DNA from 3 places in the Mesorhizobium sp. M0808 genome. Region 3 is predicted to be linked to each of the others. Evidence: predicted binding sites of a transcription regulator. Region 3 holds the regulator's gene; each other region holds the start of a gene.
What was found. The regulator PhoB, encoded in region 3, activates phosphate uptake and scavenging genes when phosphate is short. The targets are predictions, from matches to a motif close to TGTCATNNANCTGTCAT.
Positions count from the first base shown of each region.

Region 1: ppk2 (polyphosphate kinase 2) is a predicted target of PhoB. The motif match lies at 1,420-1,436, and genes of this name have one in related genera.
Region 2: NKI25_RS27920 (alkaline phosphatase D family protein) is a predicted target of PhoB. The motif match lies at 1,290-1,306, and genes of this name have one in related genera.

Region 1 covers NZ_JAMYOX010000020.1:30,375-33,652, forward strand. The annotation lists gene NKI25_RS21550 (hypothetical protein) at 1-105, opposite strand, end outside; gene NKI25_RS21555 (aldo/keto reductase) at 219-1,262, opposite strand; gene ppk2 (polyphosphate kinase 2) at 1,543-2,463, shown strand; gene NKI25_RS21565 (dihydrofolate reductase family protein) at 2,513-3,160, opposite strand.
Region 2 covers NZ_JAMYOX010000034.1:64,341-67,618, forward strand. The annotation lists gene NKI25_RS27920 (alkaline phosphatase D family protein) at 1-1,217, opposite strand, end outside; gene NKI25_RS27925 (MFS transporter) at 1,494-2,777, opposite strand; gene NKI25_RS27930 (TetR/AcrR family transcriptional regulator) at 2,860-3,278, shown strand, end outside.
Region 3 covers NZ_JAMYOX010000003.1:208,387-211,664, reverse strand. The annotation lists gene pstA (phosphate ABC transporter permease PstA) at 1-174, shown strand, start outside; gene pstB (phosphate ABC transporter ATP-binding protein PstB) at 171-974, shown strand; gene phoU (phosphate signaling complex protein PhoU) at 1,007-1,714, shown strand; gene phoB (phosphate regulon transcriptional regulator PhoB) at 1,731-2,420, shown strand; gene NKI25_RS06700 (ROK family protein) at 2,430-3,278, opposite strand, start outside.

The DNA of each region.
Region 1 (3,278 bases), on a different contig from region 3:
TCGCTCCTTGGCTGCGACCTTGGCAGCCTGCTTTTCCGCCTTCTTGGCAGCCTTCTGCCGGTCGCGTTCCTTGCGTTCCTGACCGTAGTTCGGTGCTCGTGCCATATCGTTTCCTTTCATTGTGCTTGGCCTTTGCCTAGGAGCATTGGACCGCAAACACAACACCGCAAGGCACGATCGGGCTCCATATCTCGGCGCAGTCCGGAGAGCCCGGCTTTTCAGGCGCCGTCGCGGTCGAGGACGAGATCGGCCGGCCCGAACCGGTCCTTTGCCGTGAATTGCTGGTGCCAGTAGGGATAGAGCACGGGCGGCCTGCTGACCACGTCGAGCCGTGTGCGCTCCTCATCGGCAAGCACAAGGCTTGCAGCGGCGATATTGTCTTTGAAATGCGCTTCGGTTCGTCCGCCGATCACCAGCGAACTGACAGCGGGCCGGCCGAGTAGCCAGGCAAGCGCCACTTGCGCTGCCGACACACCGTGGTTCTTGCCGATATCGATCAGCACGTCGACGATCCGCCACAGCCGGTCCTCGTCGCGGATCGGCGGTTCCGACCAGCCGCTGAGCTGGCGGGCGGTCGGCTGGTCACGGTGGTATTTGCCGGACAGCAACCCGCCGGCAAGCGGGCTCCAGACCAGCACGCCGAGCCCTTGGTCGACCGAGATCGGCAACAATTCGTACTCGGCCTCGCGCGCTTCCAGCGTGTAATGGATCTGCTGGGTGACGAAGCGTGGCTGGTGATGACGGTCGCTGATCCCCAGCCCCTTCATAACTTGCCAGCCGGAATAATTGGAGCAGCCGACATAACGGACCTTACCCTGCGCGACCAGCGTGTCGAGCGCGGCGATGGTTTCCTCAAGCGGTGTCAGGCCATCCCACTCGTGCAGGAAATAGATGTCGATGACATCGGTCCTGAGGCGCTTCAGGCTCCTCTCGCATTCGCGGATCAGATGGTAGCGCGACAGGCCTTCATCATTGGGGCCTTTGCCGATCCGCATGCGCGCCTTGGAGGCGATCAACACGTCGCCCTTGCGCTTGCCGCCGAGCGCCTCGCCGATGATCTCTTCCGACACCCCGTTCGAATAGACGTTGGCGGTGTCGATGACATTGACGCCGGCATCGATGCAAAGGTCGATCATCCGACGCGCCTCGTCGAGGTCGGTCTTGCCAACCGCCGAAAACGCGCCGCCGCCGCCGAATGTCATGGTGCCCATGGTCAGGGTCGAAACCTTCAGCCCGGAACGGCCGAGAGTGCGGTATTCCATGTCGTATCCTCACGATTTATCGGGAAAGGGCGTTGCAAACGACAGCCCCTCAGTGAACCGGGCATTTGTAGGATAATTCGTTCCGCTTGTCGCCCGCCCCGCAGGGCAAGCTCGATCACATCTTGCGGATTGAACGCACAGCCGGCGCAGTAGTGGCTGCAATAAAACCGTCATTGCCGGCCTATACTAACATCGGTCCAGCGCTTCGATTTCCGGCCGCCGGGCCGGGCGGCAGAGCGCCTGACAGCGGCCGGCAAGGCCTGTAAGCGGAGCAGCGCAAATGACCGAGATAAAACAGAATTCCCCGGCCAGGGACTGGCTGGAAGCGGAACTCGCCGACACGCTCGACGAAGATTATGAGCTGGAAATCTCGGAGCCGGCGCTGTCGATGGAGATCGCCAAGATCTACAAGAATGCGCATCCGCCATCGATCGACCGCCTGCAGTATTTTCGCAATCTCATCACGCTGCAATCCGAATTGATCAAGCTACAATCCTGGGTCGCCTATCACAAGAAGAAGCTCGTCGTGGTCTTCGAGGGCCGCGACTCGGCGGGCAAGGGTGGTGTTATCAAGCGCATCACCCAGAGGCTTAATCCGCGCATCTGCCGCGTCGCAGCACTTCCGGCGCCGACCGAGCGCGAGAAGTCGCAATGGTATTTCCAGCGCTACGTTCCGCATCTGCCGGCCGGCGGCGAGATCGTGCTGTTCGACCGCTCCTGGTACAACCGCTCGGGCGTCGAGCGGGTAATGGGCTTTGCCCAGCCGGATCAGGTCGAGGAGTTCTTCCGCGACGTTCCGGATTTCGAACGCATGCTGGTCCGCTCAGGCATTACGCTTGTCAAATACTGGTTTTCGATCACTGACGAGGAGCAGCAGATGCGCTTTTTGATGCGCATCCATGACCCGATGAAGCAATGGAAACTGTCGCCGATGGACCTCCAGTCGCGCGTGCGCTGGGAGCAGTACACCAAGGCCAAGGAAGAAACGTTCGCCCGCACCAATATCCCGGAAGCCCCGTGGTTCATCGTCGAGGGCAACGACAAGAAGCGGGCACGGCTGAACTGCATCGACCATCTCCTCAAGCAGATGCCCTATGAGGAGGTGCCGCACGAAGAGATCACACTGCCGGAGCGCGTCTTCAATCCCGAATACGAGCGCCAGGTACTGCCGCGCGAACTGTATGTGCCGGAGAAGTACTGACTAAAGCGGCGAGGAAGGCGGCGCCTCCATGGCGGCGCCCTGCAACAAGCTAGGTGCGCTCGATGATGACATGCGTGGCCTTCGGCGTCGCGACCTGCTCGCTGCAGCGATAGCCGAGCTTGGGCATGTCGATGCCGGCAAAAAGGCTCTCGCCGGCGCCTAGCAGGACCGGTGAGATCGCCAGATGCATTTCGTCGATGAGCTTTTCCTTGAGATATTGCCGGATCGTAGAAACGCCACCGCCCAGCCGTACATCCTTGCCGTCAACCACTGCTTTCGCCTTCTCCAGCGCTGAGTGGATGCCGTCGGTCACGAAATAGAAGGTCGTGCCGCCCTCCATGACAATGGGATCACGTGGATGGTGCGTGAGCACGAAGACCGGCACATGGTAGGGCGGGTTGTCACCCCACCAGCCTTTCCAGCTGTCATCCGGCCATTCGCCGCGGATCGGCCCAAACATGTTGCGGCCCAGGATCCACGCGCCGATATTTTTGAAGCTGCGCGCGGCGAACGCCTCGTCAGTGTCCGTGGTCCCGCCATCCTTGCCGAGGACCATCTTGCGGAAGGTGCGGGTGCCGAACATCCATTCGTGCAGGGCTTCCCCGCCAACACCCAGCGGGTTCTTCAGGTCTTGGTCGGGACCGGCGCCGAAGCCGTCGATCGACAAGGTGAAAGCGCTGACGCGAAGTTTGGACATGAGAGCCTCCTCGATAACCAATTGTGAGATGCAAGCAGTTATCGGGGTAGCTTAACTGATTGCATTTTGCAAGCGGTATTTTGAATCGCCGGCGGGGCAATCGCTTCCAAATCATGTT
Region 2 (3,278 bases), on a different contig from region 3:
TTCTTTATATAGCGAAGAAGGTCGGCAATTTCCAGCTCACGCCCTTTGGCCGGGCCATTGTCGCCATTGCTGACCGCCTCGGCCCCTACCTTCTTGGTGCCGTCGTTCCAGACGACGAGGCCGAGCGGCATGTCGGCGGCGATGATTTTCCAGGTTGCGTTGGAATTCGCCAGTTCACGCTTCAGCCACTTGATCTGCTGTTCACCGAGGATGCGCGATTGCGGCGTCATCGTCTCCTGCATATCCGGACCGTTGGGGCCGCGGTAGGAACGCATGTCGAGGAAGAACACGTCGAGCAGCGGACCATAGGCGATCTTGCGGTAGACGCGGCCGGGCTCCGACGGCTCGTAACGGATCGTCGTCATTTCGTGGAAGGCGCGCGCCGCACGTGCCGCCAGCACATGGATGGACTTTTCAGTGTAGCGATCGTCGGCGCTCAGGTCCTTCGAGTCCGACCAGTTGTTCAGCACCTCGTGGTCATCCCACTGATAGAAGGTCGGACAGATGGCGCTGAGCGCCAGCACATGCCTGTCCATCATGTTGTATTTCCACTGCGCCCGGTATTCGTCCAGCGTCTCGGCAACCTTGCGCTTCTCGTCGATCAGCACTTTGTTTTTCCACTTGCCGCCGTTGGGCAGGTCGACCTCGTCCTTCATCGCACCATCGGCATAGATCGTATCGCCCGAATGCAGGAAGAAGTCGGGCGTGTGCTTGGCAATGGTGGCGTAGGTCTTCATGCCGGTCTCGTCGATGCCCCAGCCTTGGCCGGCGGTGTCGCCCGACCAGGCAAAGCGAATGTCGCGCTTCGAGGCAGGTGCCGTGCGGAAGCGGCCGACGACCGGCTCGGAAACGGCGTTGATGTCGGCAAGATCGTTCGCGACCATGCGGTAGAAGATGTCCTGGTCGGAGGCGAGATCGGTAAGCAGCCGCTTCACCGTATAATCGCTGGCCGGCGAGGTATCGAGCGGCGCCAGGCGGACGGCATTGGTGAAGCTTTCGGTCGGCGACACCTCGAACATGACGCGCGACGGCCGGTCGGTGCGTGTCCAGACCATGCCGCTGGTGGCGTCGACGTCGCCGGACTGGATGCCATGGGTGAACGCCGGGCGCTGATTGGCGCGCGAGTAATAGGGAAGGGCGAGGCCCGAGGCGCCGACCAGGCCAACGGCGCTGGCCGACGTGACGAAAGCGCGCCGCGTCATCGAAATCTTGTTCATGGCTGTCTCCTGGATGGCATTGAACGTCGCCGCCAAGCTCCAGCTTCAATGTTTCAGGCACATTTCGAAACGATGAAGGTTTGATAACAGTGAACAGGCTGGCGAATCTCCCCCCTCGAGGGGGAGATGTCGCCGAAGGCGACAGAGGGGGTCGTCACGCGCGGAGCGCCGGCCTCCTGCATCGGCGATAAGGGGCCGAGCCCGGTTGGACCGACCCCCTCGGGCTGCTTCCCGGCCATATCCCCGTCGGGGAGATTAGCGCTCAGCCGTCGGAGCTCAAGCCGCCTGCGGTTCCGGATCAAAGGCCGGGCGGGTGGTATTGATCAGCAGCGAGATGCAGGCGGCGGCTATTGCCGTCATGCCGGCGATCAGGAAGGCAAGCTCGTAATTGCCTTGCAGCTCGCGCATGGTGCCGCCGAAAAAGGCCGCCGTTGCCGCACCCACCTGATGGCCGGCGACGATCCAGCCGAAGACGATCGGCCCGCTGCGGTCGCCGAACGCCTCGTTGGAAAGCCTGAGCGTCGGCGGCACGGTGGCGATCCAGTCCAGTCCGTAAAACACGGCGAAGATGATCAGGCTGGTCGCCGAGAAGCCGGAATAGGGCAAATAGATCAGCGACAGGCCGCGAATACCGTAATAGACGCCGAGCAGCTTGCGCGGGTCGAAACGGTCGGTGAGCCAGCCCGACAGCGTCGTGCCGATAAGATCGAAGATGCCCATCATCGAGAGCAGGCCTGCAGCCTGCACTTCGCCAATGCCCATATCGCCGCAAAAGGCGATCAGGTGCGTGCCGACCAACCCGTTGGTGGTGAAGCCGCAAACGAAGAAGGTGGCGAACAGATACCAAAAGACGCGCGTGCCGGCGGCGCGGCGCAGCGTGCTCATCGTATGCGCGAGGAAATTGCCTTGCGCGGCAGGTGGTGACGGCGGCACGTCGTCGAGCTCGGCGCCATAGCGTACCATGCCGATGGAGGCCGGCCGCTCCGGCACCAGCAGCCAGACCAGCGGCAGCAGGCAGGCGGTGGCAACCGAGACCGCGATGACAACCGGCTTCCAGCCACCCGACTGAGCCAGCGCGGCGATCAGCGGCAGGAAGACCAGCAGCCCGGTGGCACTGGACGCCGACATCAGTCCCATCACCAAGCCGCGATTGGTCTTGAACCAGCGGTTGACGATGGTCGCGCCGAGCACGGTGGCGACGGCGCCCGAGCTGACGCCGGAAAACACGCCCCAGGTGAGGAGCAGATGCCACGGTTTGGTCATCAACAGGCTGAGCGCGGTCGATCCCGACATCAACAGCAGCGCGGCAAGCAAGGTGCGGCGCAGCCCGATCCGCTCCATCAGCGCCGCGGCAAACGGCCCGGTCAGGCCATAGAGGAAGATGCCGGTGGCCGCCGCCAGCGACACCACGTCGCGCCGCCAGCCGAAACTGTTCTCCAGCGGCAGCATCATGACTGCCGGCGCCGAACGCAGGCCCGCTGCGATCAGCAGGCAGAGGAAGATGACGGCGACCACGACGAAAGCGTAGCGCTGGCCAAACGGGCGGGATTGAGCTATCATGTTACTGACCGGTACGTTGCAGGGGCGCGAAACATACGTACCGACCGGTAACATTGTCAACCAGCTAACCGGCAGACCAGGCATGAAAAGCATTGAACCAACGATCAAGGCGAATGACGCACCCCCGCCTCGCGCCGCCGAACGGATTCTCCAGGTGGCGCGAGACCTGTTCTACCGGCAAGGCATCAGGGCGATCGGCGTCGACGAGATCGTGCGGCGTGCCGGCGTCACCAAGCCCAGCCTCTACCGCAGCTTTCCGTCCAAGGATGAGCTGGCCGCATCCTACCTCCGGCACTATGACCTCGAATTCTGGGAGCGTTTCGACGAGGCGGTGGATGCCCATCCCGGCGATCCGCGCGCGCAGATCGTCGCTTTCCTGACCCGCGTCGGCAAGCGCACGCAAAAGCCCGATTATCGTGGCTGCGGCATGACCAATGCCGCGGTCGAATATCCCGAACATGGCCATCCGGCCCGCGCGGTGAGCGAGGCCAACAAGCAGGA
Region 3 (3,278 bases):
AGCAATATCAACGCGCCGATGGCCAGCCTGCCGGTGACCATCTTCCAGTTCGCTCTCAGCCCTTACGAGGAATGGCAGCAACTGGCGTGGACCGGCGCACTCATAATCACCCTGACGGTTCTGGGCTTGAGCATCCTCGCCCGCAGCCTTACCGGACGCAGAGAGGACAGATGACACAGATGTTGTCCCCAGACATGACGATGGCCGAAACGGTCGTCGAGAAGACGAAGATCGAGGTCAAGAATCTCAACTTCTACTACGGCCAGAGCAAGGCGCTGAAGGACATCAGCCTGTCACTGCCTGAGCGCAGTGTCACGGCCTTCATCGGCCCTTCGGGGTGCGGGAAATCGACGCTGCTGCGTGTGTTCAACCGCATCTATGAGCTCTACCCAAAACAGACGGCCGAGGGCCAGGTGCTGCTCGACGGCAAGAACATTCTCGACCGGTCGCAGGATCTCAACCTCCTCAGGACCAAGATCGGCATGGTGTTCCAGAAGCCGACGCCGTTCCCGATGTCGATCTACGAGAACATCGCCTTCGGCGCCAGGCTCTACGAGAACCTCGGCAAGTCCGAGATGGACGGCCGCGTCGAACAGGCGTTGAAGCGCGCCGCGCTGTGGAGCGAGGTCAAGGACAAGCTCAACGCCAGCGGCTTGAGCCTGTCCGGCGGCCAGCAGCAGCGGCTCTGTATCGCCCGCACCGTGGCCGTGAAGCCGGAAGTCATTCTGCTCGACGAACCGGCTTCGGCCCTCGACCCGCTGTCGACTGCCAAGATCGAGGAACTGATCGACGAATTGCAAGCCGACTATACGATCGTCATCGTCACCCACAACATGCAGCAGGCGGCTCGCGTGTCGCGCCAGACCGCCTTCATGTATCTGGGTGAACTGGTCGAGTTCGACCGGACCGAGAAGATCTTCACGTCGCCCCGCGAGAAGCGCACGCAGGACTACATCACTGGCCGCTTCGGCTGAGCCGTTCCGATCATGCATATGAGGACAGGACCATGGGCGAACACACAGTCGCTTCTTTCGACGAGGATCTCGAGCAGATCAGCAAGCTGATCCGCGACATGGCCGACCTCGCCGGTTCGATGGTCGGCGGGGCGACCAAGGCCCTGTTGAATTCCGACAACGTGCTGGCGCAACGCGTCGTTTCCGACGACGCCATCATGGATGCGCGTCAACGCGAACTGGACGACCGCGCCATCACCCTGATCGCCAAACGCCAGCCGATGGCCCACGATCTTCGCCATGTGGTCGGAGCGATCCGCATGGCGGGCGACCTCGAACGCATCGGCGACCTTGCCAAGAATATCGCCAAGCGCGTGAGTGCGGTCGGCCTCAGCGCCACGCCGCGGGACCTGTCGCATTCCATCGACGCGATGGCGCAGCTGGTTCTCATCCAGGTGCAGGGTGTCATCGAGGAATATGCTGCAGGCGATGCGGCCGCGTTGGCCAAGCTGCGTGCCGCCGACGAGCGCATCGACGTCAAATACACGTCCGTGTTCCGCGAGCTGTTGACCTACATGATGGAAGATCCGCGCAACATCACCGCTTGCACGCACCTGCTGTTCTGCGCCAAGAATCTGGAGCGGATCGGCGACCATGTCACCAACATCGCCGAAAATGCGTATTATGTGCTGACCGGCGAGCAATTGCCGGTCAATCGTCCGAAGCAGGACGAAACGACAATGTCCGCACCGGTGACATGATGGGGGTGCCCAGCCGATGATCGCACCACGCATAATGGTGGTGGAGGACGAGGAGCCATTGGGTGTGCTGCTCCGCTACAATCTCGAATCCGAAGGCTACCAGGTCGAGGTGGTGACACGCGGCGACGAAGCCGAGATCCGTTTGCAGGAGAATGTGCCCGACCTTTTGGTGCTCGACTGGATGATACCAGCGGTTTCCGGCATCGAGCTCTGTCGTCGGTTGCGGGTGCGCCCCGAAACCGAGCGGCTGCCGATCATCATGCTGACCGCGCGCGGCGAGGAGAGCGACCGGGTGCGCGGGCTTTCGACCGGCGCCGACGACTATCTGGTCAAACCGTTTTCGACACCGGAATTCATGGCCAGGGTCAAGGCGCTGCTGCGGCGCGCCAAGCCGGAAGTGCTGTCCAGCGTGCTGAAGGTCGGCGACATCGTGCTCGATCGCGAATCGCACAGGGTCTATCGCAAGAAGAGCGAAATCAGGCTCGGGCCGACCGAATTCCGGCTGCTCGAGTTCATGATGCGGCATCCGGGCCGTGTCTTCTCGCGCAGCCAGTTACTCGATAATGTCTGGGGCGAGACAATCTACATCGACGAACGCACCGTCGACGTGCATGTCGGGCGGCTGCGCAAAGCCGTCAACAACGGCCGGATGCCGGATGTCATCCGCACCATCCGCGGTGCCGGCTATGCGATCAGGGAAGATTGACCCGCCTGGTCAGGCTACGTTCTTTCTGACGCTGGGCCTCATTTGCGCGCCCGGCGCGAAAATCTCCTGGTCGACGAAGCTTAGCGCCCGCATCGCGCAGCCTTCGCGGATCAGCGGCAATTCGTTCGGCTCTGTATCGAAGGAGATCGAGCCCGAATGCTGGCCGCCGGCGGTCTGGGCGATTGCCTTCCGCAAGGCCGGCTCGATCAGATCGAAGGCGGCGGCACTGGCGCCGACCATCGCGACCGGTGCCGGATCGATCAGCGCGAACAGCGAGCCGAGACCGAAACCCAGCGCTTCGCCGGCCTTGCGGTAGGCCTCGCGTTCCGGCCCATCTTTCTCGCGCGCCCGGGCCGCCAGTGCTCGCATGTCGGCGTCGCTGACGTCGGCGATCGGTTCGCTTTCTTCGCTCATCTGCCTGGCGTTGCGCCAGATGGCGTAGTTGCCGGCATAGGCCTCGATGCAGCCGCGCCGCCCGCAACGGCAGAGCGCGCCGCCCGGACGATGGATCATGTGGCCAAATTCGCCACCCGAGGAATGCGTCCCGGTGAACAGTTCGCCCTTCAGCACCAGCCCCATGCCGATGCCATGCGAAAGCAGGATGGCGATGAAGTCGTCGCGATAGCGATCCGGATTGCGCCAGCGCAAAGCCACCGCCATCATGTTGCAGTCGTTCTCCACCGTTGCCGGGATGCCGAATTCGTCCTCCAGCATGTCGGCAAAGGCGATGTCGGTCTGCGGCGTGATCGGCGACCACAGCATGGCGCGTGCAGGGGAGTCGGTAATGCCCTGAATCGCCAGGGCGATGCGGGCGACACTGCGGACGTCAAGGTCTGGATCCTGCAGCCGGCGCCGGAC